DNA from 2 places in the Streptomyces sp. NPDC050535 genome. Region 2 is predicted to be linked to the other one. Evidence: riboswitches for the same ligand, from Rfam matches in the RefSeq annotation. Region 2 holds a riboswitch; the other holds the start of a gene.
What was found. Region 2 has a riboswitch for glycine ahead of gcvP (aminomethyl-transferring glycine dehydrogenase). Riboswitches for the same ligand answer to the same signal wherever they lie in the genome.
Positions count from the first base shown of each region.

Region 1: another riboswitch for glycine. It lies ahead of gcvT (glycine cleavage system aminomethyltransferase GcvT); the one in region 2 lies ahead of gcvP (aminomethyl-transferring glycine dehydrogenase).

Region 1 covers NZ_JBITHE010000008.1:51,042-60,672, reverse strand. The annotation lists gene ACIBLC_RS19555 (ABC transporter permease) at 1-572, opposite strand, end outside; gene ACIBLC_RS19550 (ABC transporter substrate-binding protein) at 642-2,390, opposite strand; gene ACIBLC_RS19545 (ABC transporter permease) at 2,449-3,447, opposite strand; gene ACIBLC_RS19540 (enhanced serine sensitivity protein SseB C-terminal domain-containing protein) at 3,895-4,692, opposite strand; gene ACIBLC_RS19535 (enhanced serine sensitivity protein SseB) at 4,897-5,703, opposite strand; gene ACIBLC_RS19530 (AAA family ATPase) at 5,779-6,465, opposite strand; glycine riboswitch at 6,653-6,754, shown strand; gene gcvT (glycine cleavage system aminomethyltransferase GcvT) at 6,902-8,020, shown strand; gene gcvH (glycine cleavage system protein GcvH) at 8,176-8,553, shown strand; gene glyA (serine hydroxymethyltransferase) at 8,568-9,631, shown strand, end outside.
Region 2 covers NZ_JBITHE010000003.1:580,606-590,236, reverse strand. The annotation lists gene ACIBLC_RS10735 (MerR family transcriptional regulator) at 1-41, shown strand, start outside; gene ACIBLC_RS10730 (bifunctional nuclease family protein) at 127-600, shown strand; gene ACIBLC_RS10725 (MerR family transcriptional regulator) at 818-1,456, shown strand; gene ACIBLC_RS10720 (DNA polymerase IV) at 1,548-2,918, shown strand; gene ACIBLC_RS10715 (PRC-barrel domain-containing protein) at 2,967-3,338, opposite strand; glycine riboswitch at 3,453-3,548, shown strand; gene gcvP (aminomethyl-transferring glycine dehydrogenase) at 3,733-6,618, shown strand; gene ACIBLC_RS10705 (DUF5999 family protein) at 6,754-6,960, opposite strand; gene ACIBLC_RS10700 (hypothetical protein) at 7,348-7,932, opposite strand; gene ACIBLC_RS10695 (glutamate--cysteine ligase) at 8,478-9,631, shown strand, end outside.

The DNA of each region.
Region 1 (9,631 bases), on a different contig from region 2:
AACGGGACGTACGTTTGGCCGAAGATCGGCCACTGGAAGGTGAAGAGCAGCAGCGCCAGGTTGCCCGTGAAGAACATGGGCAGCGAGACACCGGCGAGGGCGATGCCCATGAAGGTGCGGTCGAGGAACGAGCGCGGCTTGAGCGCGGAGACCACACCGGCCGTGACACCGGACACCAGCCAGAGCACGGCGGCACCGGCGGCCAGCGAGGCCGTCACCGGAATGCGGGAGGTCAGCTCCGGCCAGACCGCCTGGTGGGTCTTGAAGGAGTAGCCGAAGCACGGCGCGTCGCAGTGCGCCGTGGTGGGGCCGAGGTCATAGGTGGCCCCGACCACGATCCCCTTGATGAAATGCCAGAACTGGGCGTAAAGGGGCTGGTCCAGTCCGAGGTTGTGCTTGACCGCGGCGATATCGGCCGCCGACGGGTTCTTCCCGATGTACTGCTGGGCCAGCGAGTCGGCGGTCTGACCGGCGAACCGCGGCAGTACGAAGAAGATGGCGAAGGTGACCGCAGTGACGACCAGCAGCAGGATCACTGCGGCGGCCATCCGGCGGAGGATGTACGAGATCACGGGGATCGGCGCTGGTGCCCGCGGGCCGCTAAGCCCGCGGGCACCAATGCCTTCACCTGCCTTCCGGGGCTACTTCTTGGTCGTACCGATGTTGAGGTAGTCGTACTGGCCGCTGAAGGCCGCCGTGGAGACCAGGTTGGTGAAGCCGGCCGGGCGGTACAGCAGGACCTTGAAGTAGGTCAGCGGAACGAGCGCCGCCTCTTCCATGGCCTTCTTGTCGACCTCGGTGTAGAGGGCGTCACGCGCGGTCTTGTCCTCGGTGCCGATCGCCTTCTCCAACGTCGTGTTGACCACGGTGTTGTCGAGCTGCGACAGGTTGGTGTTGCCGGACGCGCCGATCGCGTCACCGTGCAGGATCTGCTGCAGGAAGCCGTAGCCGGACGGCCAGTCGGCACCCCACTGCATCATCATCAGACCGATGTTGTTCTTCTTGTCGAACTCGGGGACACCCGCGTTGTCGGTGAAGTACTTGCCCGACGGGTACTGCTTCAGGCTGGCGTTGATGCCGGCGGCCTTCAGCGAGTTGATGATCGCGGTGGCCGCGTCGATCTCCGCCGGGCGGTCGCTGCGCGCGGAGATGTTCGTGTTGATCGACGTCTTGCCGCAGGCCTTCAGCTGGTCCTTGGCCTTGGCCACGTCGCCCTTGTTGCCGGTGGTGGCGTAGATGTCCGACTTCTCGTAGCCGGGGATGTCCGGCGGGAGGACGGTGGTGGCGATGTCACCGCGGATCGGGCCGCCCTCGGCGGTCTGCACCGAGACCTTGTCGATGGCGTACTGGACGGCCTTGCGGCAGGCCACGTTGTTGAACGGGGCGAGCTTGGTGTTGATCGCCATGTAGACGAGACGGCCACCGTAGGTGTTGTCGGTGCTGGCCTTCAGGTCGGCGGAGTTGACCACCTTGGCCTGCGTCGCGGCCTGGACACCCGTACCACCCAGGTCGATGGCGTTACCGGCCATGACGTCCTGGTCGATCGTCTCGGCGTTGACCTTCAGCTTGACGACGATCTTGTCCGGGTACTGCTTGCGCAGCGGGTCGGACGCCGCGTCCCAGTTCTCGTTGCGGACGAGGGTGACCTGCTTGCCCTCCTCGTAGCTCGCGAACTTGTACGAGCCCGAGGAAACGATGCTCTTGACGTAGTCGACGCCGGTGTCCTTGGCCTGCGGCACCGGAGCCGTCTGCGGCGTGGCGACCAGGTAGTCGAACTCCTGGAAGGCGCGGTTGAGCTTGAAGACGACCGTGGTGTCGTCCGGCGTCTCGATCGACGACAGACCCTCGGCGCTCTTGTCCTTGTAGGGACCCTTGTACTTGTCGCCGCCCTCAAGGAACTGCTGGAAGTAGTTCGGGCCGAGGGAGAGTACGTCACGCGCGAAGTTGGAGCGCTCCACGGCGTACTTCACGTCCTTCGACGTGATCGCCGTGCCGTCCTGGTACTTCAGACCCGAGCGCAGCTTGTACGTCCAGGTCTTGCCGCCGTCGCTCGGCACACCCGCGCTGGCGGCGAGGTCCGGGACCAGCTCGTTGCCCTTGTCGCCCGCGGCGGGCTTGAAGGTCATCAGCGGGCGGGCGTACAACCGGCTGAGGTTGTACATGTACGCGTAGTACGTGTTGCCGGGGTCGAACGAGTCCGGGACGTCGGAGTACTCGTACGTGACCGTCCCACCCTTCTGGGTGGAGGCGTTGACGACGTCCTTGGTCGCTGCGTTGGCCCCAGCTGATTTCGTGTCGTCGTTCGTGTTGTCATCGGCTTTGCTGCAGCCTGCGAGAAGCAGACTCACACTGCCGATGGCCGCAACTGCGGCCAGCGCTGACCTTCGCATGATGTTCGGGTCCCCTCCATTGTTGGAAAACTTGATGGACGCTCGGCGCTGCCACAGGTCAGCGGCTGCGCGGGTCGAGAGCGTCGCGCAGACCGTCGCCGAGCAGGTTGAACGCCAGCACGGTGACGAAGATCGCGAGGCCGGGCACGATCAGGAACTGCGGATCGACCTGGTAGTAGGTGACCGCCTCGCTGATCATCCCGCCCCATGACGCCTGCGGGGGCTGGATGCCGACGCCGAGGAAGCTCAGGCTCGCCTCGAAGAGGATGTTGGTCGGGATGAGCAGCGTCGAGTAGACGATGATCGGGCCGACCAGGTTCGGGAGCAGCTCTCGGAAGAGGATGTACGGCCCCCTCGCGCCCATCCCCCGGGAGGCGTCGACGAACTCGCGCTCCCGCAGGGCCAGGGTCTGGCCGCGGACGATGCGTCCCAGGTAGGGCCAGTTGAAGAAGCCGATGATGAAGATCAGCACGCTGATGTGCAGCGGGAGTCCTTCGAGGCCGAACGCGCCGCCCTGCAGCGTCGCGGAGATCGCGATGGCGAAGAGCAACAGCGGGAAGGCCAGGAAGGTGTCCATCAGCCGGCTGATGATCGTGTCGACCCGGCCGCCGTAGTACCCGGCGACCACTCCGAGGACCGTGCCGATCACGTTCGAGAGGATCGTGGCACCGAAGGCGACGACCAGTGAGACCCAGGAGCCTTCCAGGATGCGGGTGGCGATGTCGCGCCCGAACTTCGGCTCAACGCCGAGCGGGTGCGCCCAGCTCATCCCGCCGAAATCGCCCAGGGGCAGCGAGGTGTTGGGGTCGATCAGGTCCTGGTTGAAGGCGTTCGGGTCGAGCCCGAACACCGCCTGGATGGGGCGCGAGAGCGCCGCCAGCAGGATGAGCAGCACCACGATGACACCGCCGGCGACCGCCACCTTGTCGCGCTTGAAGCGCGTCCAGGCGATCTGCCCCAGGGAACGGCCCTCGATCTGCCCCTTGTCGACTCCGGCCAGCACAGCCTCCGGCTGCACTTCCGTTTCCGACCCGGTGGTCTCGATCGGTGCGGTCACAATGACCCGACCCCTCTGACCGGTGGTGACCGGCCTACGCCTGCCGCTGTCTGCGGCTTGGTTCACTTGCATGCCGGGAGGGGCCGCAGATGATGCGGCCTGGAAACCCGGGCTGTTCCGTCGACTTGCACTCGCTCACAGGATCGATGACCCCATGTCTGCACGGGAGTCTTCATGGCCGCCACGATCACGTGCCAGGTCTGATGGAGAAAGTATGCGCAACCGTGATGCGGTTAAGTGGATTCCGTTATCCGAACAGTGGGTAACGCGGGGCGGACAGGGGGCAGTTGGGGTCGAAGGGGCCATGGAGAGCCCTTTCGGCCAGTGTCAGCCCCAAAGGGGACATCCAGCCCTTACGTCTGTCGATCCGCAGGTCAGACGCGAGGTCGGGGCATGCGGAGATCAGGACGTGCGGGGGCCAGAACAGGTTTAGATGCGGAACAGGGATCAGTATGACCGGGACTGCGGATAGCCGTAGCCACCGGCCACCGGCGCCTGGGCCGGAGCCGCGTGGGCTTCGCGGTCGTAGAAGGGCCGCGCGTTCGAGCGCAGCCACATCGCCACCGGGTCGTACTCGTCGGACATCGCGACGGTCGAAACGGGCAGCCCGTCGGGCACCGCGCCGATGGACTGCTGCATCATGGCGCGCACCGAGTCGACGGCGGGCGGCGACGTGTCGTACACATCGAGACCGATGGCCAGATAGGGCGCCCCGAGCGCGGGCTGCACCCAGGCGCGGCGCAGCGAGCGCACGGCGGACGTGCGGTGCGCGTTCTGCGTGAGCAGGGCGTAGAACTGCGGGACCTCGATGCCCGGCTCGGAGAGCCTGAGCGGTCCGGCGGGCTGGCGCTCGAGGCCGGTGGCGATCCGGCGCAGATCGAGCCAGGGGATACCGACGCCGCCGCCGGGGGCGTGCGGATTCAGCCAGAGACCGAACTGGTCGGGGTACAGGGTGCGGGCGACGTCGAGGCCGTCGACGACCTCGTAGCTGCGGTTCCAGCCGCTGGCCGAGAGCTCCTGGGCGGAGGTGACACAGGGCGCGTAGCCGAAGCCGTCCACCTCCATGTTCCCGTACTGCGCGTCCGGGGAGCCGGACTGGCCGTGCCACAGCAGCATCCAGACCTGGCCTGCCGACGGGGCCGCGAGCGCGCGCAGGAGCGCCTCGTAGGCGTCGTAACGCCCGGGCGTCACCTGGCGCAGCATGTGCTCGACCTGCCCGGCCGCGGCCGTGCCCGACGCGCTCACCCTGAACCGCCCCTTCGCGAAGAAATCACGACCAACTCACCTATTACGCCGGAGGTGCCGGTTACGAACATGCGTCAACACCGGCACCGGCCCATGAAACCAGCTTAAGCGGCGATCCTGACAGCGACGTGGACGCTCCGCTGGGAAAGCCGCTCGAGAGCTCGGGACTTGTGGTGATCCGGCGGGATCCTCGCGACCGCGCCGCTAGTGACCCTGTTGGTGGCCCTGCTGGTAAAAGGGGCGGACCCGCGTGCGCAGCCAGTCGCAGACCGGGTCCTGTGCCACGTCCATGAGGACCAGGTTCACCGGCCACGGCACCGCGACGCGGCCGAGCGCACGGCCGAGCGCGTCCAGCGGAAGCGCGCGGGCCTCGCCCTCCCACAGGGAGAGTTCGACGCCGACGAACATCGCGGGCCCGCCGCCCTCGATGCTGGCCAGGCAGCGGCGGGCGCTCAGCACCACGCCGGTCCCGGCGAACTCGGCGGAGGCCGCGGACAGGAAGTCCACCGGGTCGTCCTGCCAGTCGGGCTCGAAGAGCCGCACCCGGCCGCCGCTCGCGGACCCGTCGAGCGGCGTGCGCCCGGCGCGGCAGAGCTCGGCGACCGCGGGGGGCGGCAGCGGTACGCCGACCACCCCGTCCGGATTGACCGCGATGCCCACCTGCGGGGGCAGTCCGCGTGCGAACTCGACGGCGGGCGCGATCGTGTACGACATGTGCCCGCCGGTGACCTGGCGGAACTGCTCCTCTGAGCTGAAGACGGGAACGTACGCCTGACCCGCGATCTCCAGGGTGGGCAGGTCCAGCGGGCCGCTCTGCGGGCCGCCGCCGCTGGGCAGCGGGACCCAGACGAAACTGCGGCCGAGGACCTCGACGATTCGGGCACCCGAGGAGGGCCCCGCGGGCACACCGAGGGACGCGGCGAGCACCTCCTCCAGTTCGTTGCCGGGCCATCCGCCGTGCGGGTGGGGGTACGCCTGGGCCGGGAGGCCGGCGAAGTCGGGGAAGTCCATCTGTCTACCGCCTGCTTTGAACCGCTGTTCCGGTGTTCCGGGTGTCCGGCGAGAAACCCTAACGGGTTCGGGGGATCAGCCGCCGAAGTCGATCCGCCGCAGCACGTCCGCCGCGTCCCGGTCGATGAGGACGGCCGAGCCGCAGCCCTCCGGCAGGTGACCCTTCTCCACGGAACGCAGCAGCCGGGCGACCGCGCCGCGGTGACGTGCGAACGCGTACCGCGAGACGCCGCGGCCGCGTTCGCGCTGGCCGTCCAGTGCCGTGCCCGGCGTGACGTCGAGCAGCAGCAGATGCAGCGCGCCGCCCCGGCGGCGGGCCTCGCGGGCGAGCCAGCGGCGCACCCAGGCCTGGGTGCCGCAGTCGTGCACGACCACGCCGGCGCCGGAACGCAGCGCGCGGCGCAGGCCCGTGTAGTGGGCCAGGCGGACCAGGGGCCGGTAGACCGCGTACGGGAGCCGGCCGGACATCCGTCCGTCCCAGTGGTCGCGGGTGTCCTGCGAGTCGATGCGCGCACCCGAGACGGCGCGGCGCATCAGGGTCGACTTTCCGCTGCCGGGAAGTCCCGTGACCACGACGACGTCGGAGGTGCCGAAGTGCAGCCCGTGCGGGCTGTGGCCCGCGCGGTCCCTGAGGTCGCGGACGACAGCCGTCGGAAACGGGTCGCATGCCTCCCGGGCCGGGGCACCGGGCTGCTTGGGCAGCGCGAGGCCCGCCGTCGTCGCGTACGCCGTGGTCCTGTTCACCGTGATCGTCCTCCCCATGGGTCTGGACTCCCATCCCCGCCAAGTGTAAAGAGAAGGTAATGCGCGATGCTTCCTGTTTCCGTAATCGGACTGCCACAGGCTGGTTACAGGTCACTTCGAAGGCGCTGTGAATCACTCAGGGGCGCCCCTCCCGTGTCTCCGGGATGCGTGCAATGATGTGCGCGCCAACTGCATACCGGCCGCTTGAATCCGCGCGGGAGAGTCCCAGGGCACCGCACGTCACCCTGGGCGCCGAAGGAGCAAGTCCCTCCCTTGAATCTCTCAGGCCCCGTACCGCGCGGGCGAGGCACATCTGAAAAGCGGGCCGCCGACCGGTGGCCCCACCCAAGGTGCAAATCATGACCACCGCTTCGCGGGGTCGTGATGAACCTCTCAGGTTCCGATGACAGATGGGGAGGAACGACCTCGCCGTCATGCCTTGGGAGCCCCACCGATGAGCAGTAACGCCCCCCGTCACACCGCGCTCGATGCCCTGCATCGCTCGCTCGGCGCGACGATGACCGACTTCGCCGGCTGGGACATGCCCCTGCGCTACGGCTCGGAACGCGACGAGCACCTCGCCGTCCGCACGAAGGCCGGCCTCTTCGACCTCTCCCACATGGGCGAGATCACCGTCACCGGGCCCCAGGCCGCCGCGCTCCTCAACCACGCGCTGGTCGGCAACATCGCCTCGGTCGGCGTCGGCCGCGCCCGCTACACCATGATCTGCCGGGCGGACGGCGGCATTCTCGACGATCTGATCGTGTACCGGCTGGCCGAGACCGAATACATGGTCGTGGCGAACGCCTCCAACGCCCAGGTGGTGCTGGACGCGCTCGTGGAGCGCGCGGCGGGCTTCGACGCGGTGGTGCGCGACGACCGGGACGCCTACGCGCTGATCGCCGTGCAGGGCCCGGAGTCCTCCGGCATCCTCAGGTCCGTCACCGACGCCGACCTCGACGGCCTGAAGTACTACGCGGGTCTGCCCGGCACGGTCGCGGGCGTTCCGGCGCTCATCGCGCGCACCGGCTACACCGGCGAGGACGGCTTCGAGCTGTTCGTCTCCCCCGGCGACGCAGAGAAGGTGTGGCAGGCGCTGACCGAGGCGGGAACGCCGGCCGGGCTGGTCCCGTGCGGTCTGTCCTGCCGGGACACCCTGCGCCTGGAGGCGGGCATGCCGCTGTACGGGCATGAGCTGAGCACCTCGCTCACCCCCTTCGACGCCGGTCTCGGCCGGGTCGTGAAGTTCGAGAAGGAGGGCGACTTCGTGGGGCGCGAGGCGCTCTCCGAGGCCGCCGAGCGTGCCCTCGAGAACCCTCCGCGGGTGCTCGTCGGTCTCATCGCCGAGGGCCGCCGGGTCCCGCGTGCCGGGTACCCCGTGGTCTTCGAGGGCAAGGTCGTCGGCGAGGTCACCTCGGGCGCCCCGTCCCCGACGCTGGGCAGGCCGATCGCGATGGCCTACGTCGACGCCGCGCACTCCGCTCCCGGTAGCGGCGGAGTGGGTGTGGACATCCGGGGCAGCCACGAGCCGTACGAGGTCGTGGCGCTGCCGTTCTACAAGCGCCAGAAGTGAGACTGGCCCACAGGCCGCGCTTCGGGCTCGCCCACGGTCACGTTCGCCAGACGTGACCCGGGTACACCGCCCAGCCGCGACACCGGGCACATCCGCCCTGCTCATCAACCCTCCCCCGTCATCAGCACTCCCCCGCGTACAGGAGAATCCAGGCCATGAGCAACCCCCAGCAGCTGCGCTACAGCAAGGAGCACGAGTGGCTGTCGGTCGCCGAGGACGGCGTATCGACGGTCGGCATCACCGAGTTCGCGGCCAACGCGCTCGGCGATGTCGTCTACGCACAGCTTCCTGAGGTCGGTGCCACGGTCACCGCGGGTGAGTCCTGCGGTGAGCTGGAGTCGACCAAGTCGGTGAGCGACCTCTACGCGCCGGTCACCGGCGAGATCGTGGAGTTCAACCAGGACGTGGTGGACGACCCCGCCCTGGTGAACTCGGCCCCCTTCGACGGCGGCTGGCTGTTCAAGGTACGCGTCGCGGACGAGCCGGACGACCTGCTCTCCGCCGACGAGTACACCGCTTTCACCGCCGGCTGAGGAGTCGTAGCCCCATGTCTGAACCCAAGTCGCTTCTGAACGCCCCCCTCCACGAGGTCGACCCGGACGTCGCCGCCGCCGTCGACGCCGAACTGCTCCGCCAGCAGTCCACCCTCGAGATGATCGCCTCGGAGAACTTCGCTCCGGTCGCGGTCATGGAGGCCCAGGGCTCGGTCCTGACCAACAAGTACGCCGAGGGCTACCCCGGCCGCCGCTACTACGGCGGCTGTGAGCACGTCGACGTCGTCGAGCAGATCGCCATCGACCGCGTCAAGGCGCTCTTCGGTGCCGAGCACGCCAACGTGCAGCCCCACTCGGGCGCCCAGGCCAACGCGGCCGCGATGTTCGCGCTGCTCAAGCCGGGCGACACGATCATGGGTCTGGACCTCGCGCACGGCGGGCACCTCACCCACGGCATGAAGATCAACTTCTCCGGCAAGCTCTACAACGTGGTCGCCTACCACGTGGACGACGCCAGCGGCCAGGTCGACATGGCCGAGGTCGAGAAGCTCGCCAAGGAGGCCCGCCCGAAGCTGATCGTGGCGGGCTGGTCGGCGTACCCGCGTCAGCTGGACTTCGCCGAGTTCCGCCGGATCGCGGACGAGGTCGGCGCGTATCTGATGGTCGACATGGCGCACTTCGCCGGCCTGGTGGCGGCGGGCCTGCACCCCAACCCCGTACCGCACGCCCATGTCGTCACGACCACCACCCACAAGACGCTGGGCGGCCCGCGCGGTGGGGTGATCCTGTCCACCGCCGAGCTCGCCAAGAAGATCAACTCGGCGGTCTTCCCCGGCCAGCAGGGCGGTCCGCTGGAGCACGTGATCGCCGCCAAGGCCGTCTCCTTCAAGGTCGCCGCGACGGACGACTTCAAGGAGCGCCAGCAGCGGACGCTGGACGGCGCGCGGATCCTGGCGGAGCGGCTCGTCCAGGACGACGTGACCTCGGTCGGCGTCTCGGTGCTCTCCGGCGGCACGGACGTCCACCTCGTCCTGGTCGACCTGCGCGACTCCGAGCTGGACGGGCAGCAGGCCGAGGACCGCCTCCACGAGGTCGGCATCACCGTCAACCGCAACGC
Region 2 (9,631 bases):
CCGCGCTGGTGCAGACGGCGCTCGGCGTGCGACTGCCCTGACCCCGGGAGCTCACCGGATGTCGGATAGCCCACCCGTTCCGTGCCCGACTACCCAAACGTCCCGGGCACGGCCTAGGGTTGCTGTGTGAACGAGCTCGATGTCGTAGGTGTCCGGGTCGAAATGCCCTCCAACCAACCGATCGTGCTTCTGCGTGAAGTGGGAGGCGATCGTTACCTCCCCATCTGGATCGGACCGGGGGAGGCGACGGCCATCGCCTTCGCCCAGCAGGGCATGGCCCCGGCACGACCGCTGACCCACGACCTGTTCAAGGACGTGCTGGAAGCCGTCGGCCAGGAGCTCACCGAAGTGCGCATCACGGACCTCCGTGAAGGCGTCTTCTATGCGGAACTGGTGTTCGCCAGCGGAGTCGAGGTGAGCGCCAGGCCGTCCGACGCCATAGCGCTCGCCCTGCGCACCGGGACGCCGATCTACGGCAGCGACGGCGTGCTCGACGACGCCGGCATCGCGATCCCGGACGAGCAGGAGGACGAGGTGGAGAAGTTCCGCGAGTTCCTCGACCAGATCTCGCCCGAGGATTTCGGCACCAACAGCCAGTGAGGGCACCGGCTCCGGAGAGCTCCGGGCGGCAATTGCCAGCGGCCAGTGTGGTGTGCCGCGGCCCGCTCAGAGAGCATTCGGCTAGCCTTTCCCCGCGGTGGGGCACGGGAAACCACTCCTAGGGTGATTATCACTCGGCGTGCCGAGTGTGGCGATCGTTGACGCACCCCTGGTGACTGCCTACCGTCGAGAAGGCAGGTCAAGGACGGAGGTCGGCGTGAGAAGCAGCGGCGACGGTACGGCTGGGGGTGCCCCCGGACGCGGTCTGGGGGAGAGCGGCGGCCCGTACCCGCTTCACGGCAACGCGGCCGATCACCTTCCGCGGCGGCCGACAGCAGTGCCCGGTGAGGGTGAGGCGGTGTCCGAGGAAATCGGCTACCGCGGTCCGACGGCGTGCGCTGCCGCCGGCATCACCTATCGGCAGCTGGACTACTGGGCGAGGACCGGGCTGGTCGAGCCCAGCGTGCGGCCCGCCTACGGATCGGGGACACAGCGGCTCTACAGCTTCAGGGACGTCGTCGTCCTCAAGATCGTCAAGCGGTTCCTCGACACCGGGGTGTCACTCCAGAACATCCGCACCACGGTCCAGCACCTCAGAGAGCGCGGTTTCCGGGATCTGGAACGGATGACGCTGATGAGCGACGGCGCCACGGTCTACGAGTGCACCTCGCCCGACGAGGTCCACGCACTGCTCCAGGGCGGCCAGGGGGTCTTCGGGATCGCCGTGGGTGTGGTGTGGCGGGATGTCGAGAGCGCGCTCTCGCAGTTGCACGGGGAGCGCGTGGACACGGGGGAGACGCTCCTTGCGAAGAACCCCACCGACGAACTGGCGCGACGGCGCAATCGCGCGGTCTGACGAACGGAACGCGCGGCCCGACGAGCGGAACGAACTGACAATGCCCCGGCTTGCCGGGGCATTGTCAGTGGCGTAGGGCAGCATCGGAGATGTGAGAACCGCGCCCACGATCCTGCATCTCGACATGGACGCCTTCTTCGCCTCGGCGGAGCAGGCGGCCAAGCCGAGCCTGCGCGGGAAAGCGGTCGTCGTGGGCGGTCTCGGACCACGTGGAGTGGTCGCGACCTGTTCGTACGAGGCACGGGTCTTCGGGGTGCACTCGGCGATGCCCATGGCCCAGGCACGCCGACTCGCGCCGAACGCCGCGTATCTCGTGCCGCGCTTCGGGATCTACCGGGAGGTCAGCGAGCAGGTGATGGGGCTGCTGCGGGCTCTGTCACCGCTGGTGGAGCCGCTGAGCCTGGACGAGGCGTTCGTCGACCTGGAGGCCGCCGGAGCGGCCTGGGACGAGGCTTCGGCGCGGCTGACCGCGGTCAAGCTGCGCGCGGACATCAGGGCCGTCACGGGACTCACCGGGTCGGTGGGGCTCGCCGCGTCCAAGATGCTGGCGAAGATCGCCTCGGAGCAGGCCAAACCCGACGGTCTCGTGCTGATAGAGCCGGGGACGGAGCGCGCGCTGCTGGGACCGATGTCGGTGCGGACGCTGCCGGGTGTCGGGCCCGCGACCGGGGACCACCTGCGGCGGGCAGGCATCACCACCGTGGGGGAGCTCGCCGAAGCGGGCGAGGACGAGCTCGTACGCCTGGTGGGGAAGGCACACGGGCACTCGTTGTACGCGATGGCGCTGGCGCACGACGACCGGCCCGTGGTGGCCGAGCGGGAGACCAAGTCGGTGTCCGTCGAGGACACCTATGACGTGGACATCCATGACCGGACGCGGGTCGGCCTCGAGGTGCAGCGGCTCACCGACCGGTGTGTGCAGCGGTTGCGGGGAGCCGGGCTGTCGGGGCGGACCATCGTCCTGAAGGTGCGCAGGTACGACTTCTCGACGCTGACCCGGTCCGAGACGCTGCGGGGGCCCACGGACGACCCCGCGGTCGTGCGGGAGGCGGCCGCGCGGCTCCTGGACGGGGTGGACACGACCGGTGGCGTACGACTGCTCGGGGTGGGCGTCTCGGGGCTGGCCGACTACACGCAGGAGGACCTGTTCGCGCAGGCGCGGGCCGCGGCGGGGGAGCTCGCGGCGTTGGAGCACACCGAGGAGAAGCCGGCGGAGGAGTCCACCGAGGAACTTGTGCCGCCTGCTGAGCGGCGGTGGCCCGCGGGGCACGATGTACGGCACGCCGAGTTCGGGCACGGGTGGGTGCAGGGGAGCGGGCTCGGGAGGGTGACCGTCCGGTTCGAGACGCCGTACTCCGGGCCCGGGCGCGTACGGACTTTCCGCACCGACGATCCGGCGCTGGAGCCGGCGGAGCCGCTGCCGTTGGTGGCCGGCACCGTGGGCCAGGGCAGTGAGGGGTGAGGTCGGTTCGCCGCCGCGGTTCGTTTCGGGGGTGGTCGCGGGCTTCGGTCAGGCCTCGTCCGTGCCCGCCAGGCGGCCGAAGTCGCGGTCCGGCGGGGGAGAGGGGGACGCCACGTCGAGGCCGTAGTGGTGGTAGAGCTGGAGTTCCTGTTCGGGGGAGAGGTGGCGGCCGACGCCGAAGTCGGGCGCGTCCTTGATCAGCGCCCGTTCGAAGGGGATGCGCAGGGTGCCCTCGACGAGTTCGCTGGGCTCCAGGGGCACGAAGGCGTCCCTGCTGAAGAGGCCCGTGCGTATGGCCGCCCACTCCGGGACCCCGGTCGCGTCGTCGAGGTAGATCTCGTCGATCGTGCCGATCTTGGCGCCGTCGCGGTCGAATGCCTTGCGGCCGATCAGGTTGCGCGGATCGATGTCGGTCTGCACGGTGCCCTCCATTTGGTCGCAACTCATCCGTAAGCACTACAAAAGAGCAGATTCAGGAAGGTGGCCACTCGAAGGCCCGGGAGTTGCCCTCGCTGATAGGCTGGCGTCGGCTGCTGACCCTGTGCGGGAGAGTCCTCCGGACACCATCGGAGGCGCCGAAGGAGCAAATCCTCCCCGGAATCTCTCAGGCCCACGTACCGCACGGACGAGGTCACTCTGGAAAGCAGGGCGGGTGCCGACGGACGGCTCCCGCTCTCACCGACGGTGAAAGTCGGGTCGCAGCGGGCGGGCGGGCCGGTGAAGCTCTCAGGTTGAGATGACAGAGGGGGAGGCCGTCGGGGTACCCGTGCCGGGGTACCCCTCGAAGGTCGCGTCAGACCAGGAGGCCTCCGCCATGACCGCCCCTCGCATTCCGCTCTCCGAGCTCGAACAGGGAATCCCCTTCGAGCAGCGCCACATAGGCCCAGACGTCGAGGCGCGGGCCAAGATGCTCGCGCAGGTCGGGTACGGCTCGCTGGACGAGCTCACCGCCATCGCGGTGCCGGACGTGATCAAGAACACCGAGGCGCTGGAGCTGCCGGACGCGCGCACCGAGGCCGAGGTGCTGGCCGAGCTGCGTTCCCTCGCGGACCGCAACCAGGTGCTCGACTCGATGATCGGGCTCGGCTACTACGGGACCTTCACTCCGCCGGTGATCCTGCGGAACGTCATGGAGAGCCCGGCCTGGTACACGGCCTACACGCCGTACCAGCCGGAGATCTCGCAGGGCCGGCTCGAGGCGCTGCTGAACTTCCAGACCGTCGTCGCCGAGCTGACCGGCCTGCCGACGTCCGGCGCCTCGCTGCTCGACGAGAGCACCGCGGCCGCCGAGGCGATGGCGCTGTCCCGGCGCATGGGCAAGAACAAGAAGGGCCTCTTCCTGGTCGACGCGGACGCGCTGCCGCAGACCGTCGCCGTCGTTCGGACCCGCGCCGAGCCGACCGGTGTCGAGGTCGTCGTCGCCGACCTGAGCGCGGGCATCCCGGCCGAGCTCGCCGAGCGCGAGATCAACGGCGTGCTGATCCAGTACCCGGGTGCCTCCGGTGCCGTACGCGACATCAAGCCGCTCGTCGAGCAGGCGCACGAGCTGGGAGCGGTCGTCACCGTCGCCGCCGATCTGCTCGCCCTGACCCTGCTGACCTCGCCGGGCGAGCTGGGCGCGGACATCGCGGTCGGTACGACCCAGCGTTTCGGTGTGCCGATGGCCTTCGGTGGGCCGCACGCCGGGTACATGGCGGTGCGCGAGAAGTTCGCGCGCAGCCTGCCGGGCCGGCTGGTGGGGGTGTCCGTCGACGCGGACGGGCACAAGGCGTACCGCCTCGCCCTGCAGACGCGGGAGCAGCACATCCGCCGTGAGAAGGCGACGAGCAACATCTGTACGGCTCAGGTGCTGCTCGCCGTGATGGCCGGCATGTACGCCGTCTACCACGGTCCCGAGGGGCTGAAGACGATCGCGCGGCGTACCCACCGGTACGCGACGATCCTCGCCGCGGGCCTGAAGGCGGGCGGAGTCGAGGTCGTCCACGGCGCCTACTTCGACACGCTGACGGTACGGGTTCCGGGCCGGGCCGCTGAGATCGTGGCCGGTGCTCGCGACCGCGGGGTCAACCTGTACCCCGTCGACGCCGACCTTGTGTCGATGTCCTGCGACGAGACGACCACGCGCAGGCAACTGGCCGCTGTGTGGGCCGCGTTCGGTGTCGACGCCGAGGTCGGGGCGCTGGACTCGACCGCCGGGGACACGCTGCCGGCCGCGCTGCTGCGCACCGACGAGTACCTCGCGCACCCGGTGTTCCACCAGTACCGCTCCGAGACGGCGATGCTGCGCTACCTGCGCAGGCTCTCCGACCGTGACTACGCGCTCGACCGCGGCATGATCCCGCTGGGCTCCTGCACGATGAAGCTCAACGCGACGACGGAGATGGAGCCGGTCACCTGGCCCGAGTTCGGCCAGCTGCACCCCTTCGCGCCCGCCGAGCAGGCGCAGGGTTACCTCACGCTCATCCATGAGCTGGAGGAGCAGCTCGCCGAGGTCACCGGGTACGACAAGGTGTCGCTCCAGCCCAACGCCGGTTCGCAGGGTGAGCTGGCCGGTCTGCTCGCCGTACGGGGATACCACCGTGCGAACGGCGACGAGCAGCGCACCGTGTGCCTGATCCCGTCCTCCGCGCACGGCACGAACGCGGCGAGCGCCGTGATGGCCGGCATGAAGGTCGTCGTCGTGAAGACGGCGGACGACGGCGAGATCGACGTCGAGGACCTGCGTGCCAAGATCGAGCAGCACCGTGACGAACTGTCGGTGCTGATGATCACGTACCCCTCGACGCACGGTGTCTTCGAGGAGCATGTCGCCGACATCTGCGCCCAGGTGCACGAGGCGGGCGGTCAGGTCTACGTGGACGGTGCCAACCTCAACGCGCTGGTGGGGCTCGCCAAGCCGGGGCACTTCGGCGGGGACGTCTCGCACCTCAACCTGCACAAGACCTTCTGCATCCCGCACGGCGGAGGCGGTCCCGGCGTCGGTCCGGTCGGGGTGCGCACGCACCTGGCGCCGTACCTGCCGAACCACCCCTTGCAGCCTGCGGCCGGTCCCGGGACGGGAGTCGGCCCGATCTCGGCCGCTCCGTGGGGCTCCGCGGGCATCCTGCCGATCTCGTGGGCGTACGTCCGGCTGATGGGCGGCGAGGGGCTGAAGCGCGCCACGCAGGTGGCGGTGCTCTCCGCCAACTACATCGCCAAGCGCCTCGAGCCGCACTTCCCGGTGCTCTACACCGGTCCCGGCGGGCTGGTCGCGCACGAGTGCATCATCGACCTGCGGCCGCTGACCAAGGCGACCGGTGTGAGTGTCGACGACATCGCCAAGAGGCTGATCGACTACGGGTTCCACGCGCCGACGATGTCGTTCCCGGTGGCCGGCACGCTGATGATCGAGCCGACGGAGTCCGAGGACCTGATCGAGCTCGACCGGTTCTGCGAGGCGATGATCGCCATCCGCGCGGAGATCGAGAAGGTCGGCTCGGGCGAGTGGGCGGCGGACGACAACCCGCTGCGCAACGCCCCGCACACCGCCGCCGCGCTCGGCGGGGAGTGGGAGCACGCCTACAGCCGGGCGGAGGCCGTCTTCCCGGCCGGCGTCTCGGTCGCGGACAAGTACTGGCCGCCGGTGCGCCGGATCGACCAGGCGTACGGCGACCGGAACCTGGTCTGTTCCTGCCCGCCGCTGGACGCCTACGAGGACTGAGCAGCGCTCGGAACCTGGACGACTACGGGGAGTGATCACCCCCGGACGCGCGTCGGGGCCGGTTCGGAGATCACGTCTCCGGGCCGGCCCCTCTTGTGTCTGGGCGGCTCTGCCAAAGCCACCCGGTGATGCGGTTCAGGCCGCCGTCATCACGTGCTCGCCGCCGAGAGGGCGGTGCGGGGCGATGATCTGGCCGTTCGGCAGGAGCTCACCGGTGTCCTCGAAAAGCAGAACGCCGTTGCAGAGCAGGCTCCATCCCTGCTCCGGGTGGTGCGCCGCGAGGCGGGCGGACTCCCGGTCGGCGGATTCGGCTGACGGACACGACGGCTTGTGCTGGCACATGGATGGGATCTTTCGCTGGGTTGAGCGGTGAGTGGTGGCTGTGGTCTCTGTCCTGCGGCTTGATGTGCTCATGGCCGCCCCCCGTTGATGTGTGGTCTGGACCCAGTGTTGCCCTACGGGCGTCAATCCGCAGGGATTTAGCGGCAGCGCTCCTCACAGGTTGATGACGCATCACCCGTGCGGACGGTTCATCCCAACTGTGCTGTCTCTTCGGGTGGTTAGTGGTGGCCGAATGGGGCTAGTCCGGTCGGGCGCGGGAGGCGTTTTCCCTCGTACGAGCGCTCTGGGGCCCGAACGAGCGACGTGCGCCCACGGCCTGAGGACGGCGACGTGCCCCGCAGCCGTGAGGACGGCGGCGGGGCACGCGGGGTCGGGCGGGTGGTGGTGCTACGCGGGTGAGCTGAGCAGAGGCGCGGGAGTGAGCCGGTGGGTGAGGACCGGCAGGAGTTCGGCGACGCGGTGCGGGCGGTGCGGGGCGATACCCGGCGGGGCGGGCGCCAGCGGGACCAGGAGGTCCGTGTCGGCGGGGTGGCCGGCGGCGCCGTCCGCGGTGATGTCGCCGTGCAGCCAGAGCGTGAGCATGTACAGCTCCGGCACGGAGAGCAGCCGGGCCTGGTACGGCTGCTTCATGGCCTCGGCCTGGCGCAGCGCGCGTTCGGTGGCGGCGATGTACGGGCCCTCGAAGAAACGCGAGAAGGCCCAGCCGTCGGGGGTCAGCATGGTGTCGGCGGCGGCGATCGCACGGTCGCCGCAGTGGATCAGGAAGCGCCAGCCGGTGAGCCGGGTGGCGGAGGTGCCCGCGGGGGTGATCCGGTCCAGGACGTGCACGGGGAGCGGCAGTTCGGGTGTGACGGGTCCCTGCGCCAGGCGGAGGGACGGCGTTCGCGCCTCTCGGACGGCGGTGGGGGAACCGAGTGCCGTGAGGACGGAGCGCAGGGCGGGCGCGGGAGCCGGGGGCAGGTGCAGCGGCATGGTGGGTCGCCTCTCGTTCGACAGGCACGGGGGCACGAGGCAGGGGGCGGACGGCGCTGTCAGCTCTCGGGGCCGAAGGGGCGAGGGATCTGGATCCGCCGACAGTTCGTCGCCTGTCGTACGTCATCTGGATGACAGGACCTAGGACCGCGAGCGCCGACTCTCTGCCTCGTTCGCGGAGTTTATACGAGACGTGTTCGCAGGGTGTTTCCGCTAGCCGCCCCGAATATGAAAAGCAAGTCACTATTCGGTCGGTGAGAAGGGGGATTCATCCTGGTTCTGTGCGCGAGTGTGGCCATGACCTAGGAATGCCCGTCCGGACCGGTCGGCCGATTCTCGTCGGCGTTTTTCACGAGATCGCGTCGGAACGAAACCGCGCACCGCGTCATGCCTGGTGAATGTGCCTCTGGGTACTCGGATCCAGAGTAGCGGGCGGCGGACGCGTCCAGGACGTTATCGATCGCGTTGCCTGGGCATCATCCCACGTGACCCGGGACGTCAGGGGCCGAAGTGTCGGCCCGCCCATCCGAGGGAAGGACACTTTGATGGGAGAGAAGGTCGTGGCAGGGCCGTTCGGCCTGTCCGATCGCCAGCACTACCGCCGCAAGCTCCGGCAGTGTCTGGCGGGGCTTGCGCGGTTGCTGGAGGAGGAGCGGTTCGACCGCCCGAAGAACCTCATGGGCCTGGAGATCGAGTTGAATCTCGCGGGCACCGACGGCACGCCCAGAATGATGAATGCGCAAGTACTCGAAAAGATTGCGAGCCAAGATTTCCAAACAGAACTCGCCATGTTCAACCTGGAAGTCAACATTGCCCCACACCGACTGGGTGGGCGGGTATTCGACCAGCTCGCCGAGGAGCTGCGCATCTCCCTTGCGTACGCCCACCGGAAAGCGAAGGAAGTCGATGCCGGAATCGTGATGATCGGCATTCTGCCGACCCTCGGCCAGGAGGACCTGGTCTCCTCGAACCTGTCGGACGTCGACCGCTACACCCTGCTCAACGACCAGATAGTCGCCGCCCGTGGCGAGGATTTCACGCTCGACATCGACGGGGTGGAGCGGCTGGTCTGTACGTCCAAGTCCATCGCGCCCGAAGCCGCCTGCACCTCCGTGCAGTTGCACCTCCAGGTCACGCCCGGGCGGTTCGCCGACGTGTGGAACGCCGCGCAGGCGGTCGCCGCGGCCCAGGTCGCGGTCGGCGCCAACTCGCCCTTCCTCTTCGGGCACGAGCTGTGGAGCGAGTCGCGGCCCCCGCTGTTCCAGCAGTCCACCGACACCCGGCCGCCCGAACTGCAGGCGCAGGGGGTGCGGCCGCGCACATGGTTCGGGGAACAGTGGATCTCGTCCGCGTACGACCTCTTCGAGGAGAACCTGCGCTTCTACCCGCCGCTCCTGCCCATCTGCGACGAGGAGGACCCGCTGGGTGTCCTCGACGCCGGGGGTGTCCCCAAGCTCGCCGAACTCGTGCTGCACAACGGCACGGTGTACCGCTGGAACCGGCCCGTCTACGGCGTCGCCGACGGAGTTCCGCATCTGCGAGTCGAGAACCGCGTGCTGCCCGCGGGCCCCACCGTCACCGATGTCATCGCCAACGCGGCCTTCTACTACGGTCTCGTCCGCGCGCTCGCCGAGGAGCCGCGGCCCGTGTGGACGCGGCTGCCCTTCAGCTCGGCCGCCGCCAACTTCGACGCCGCGTG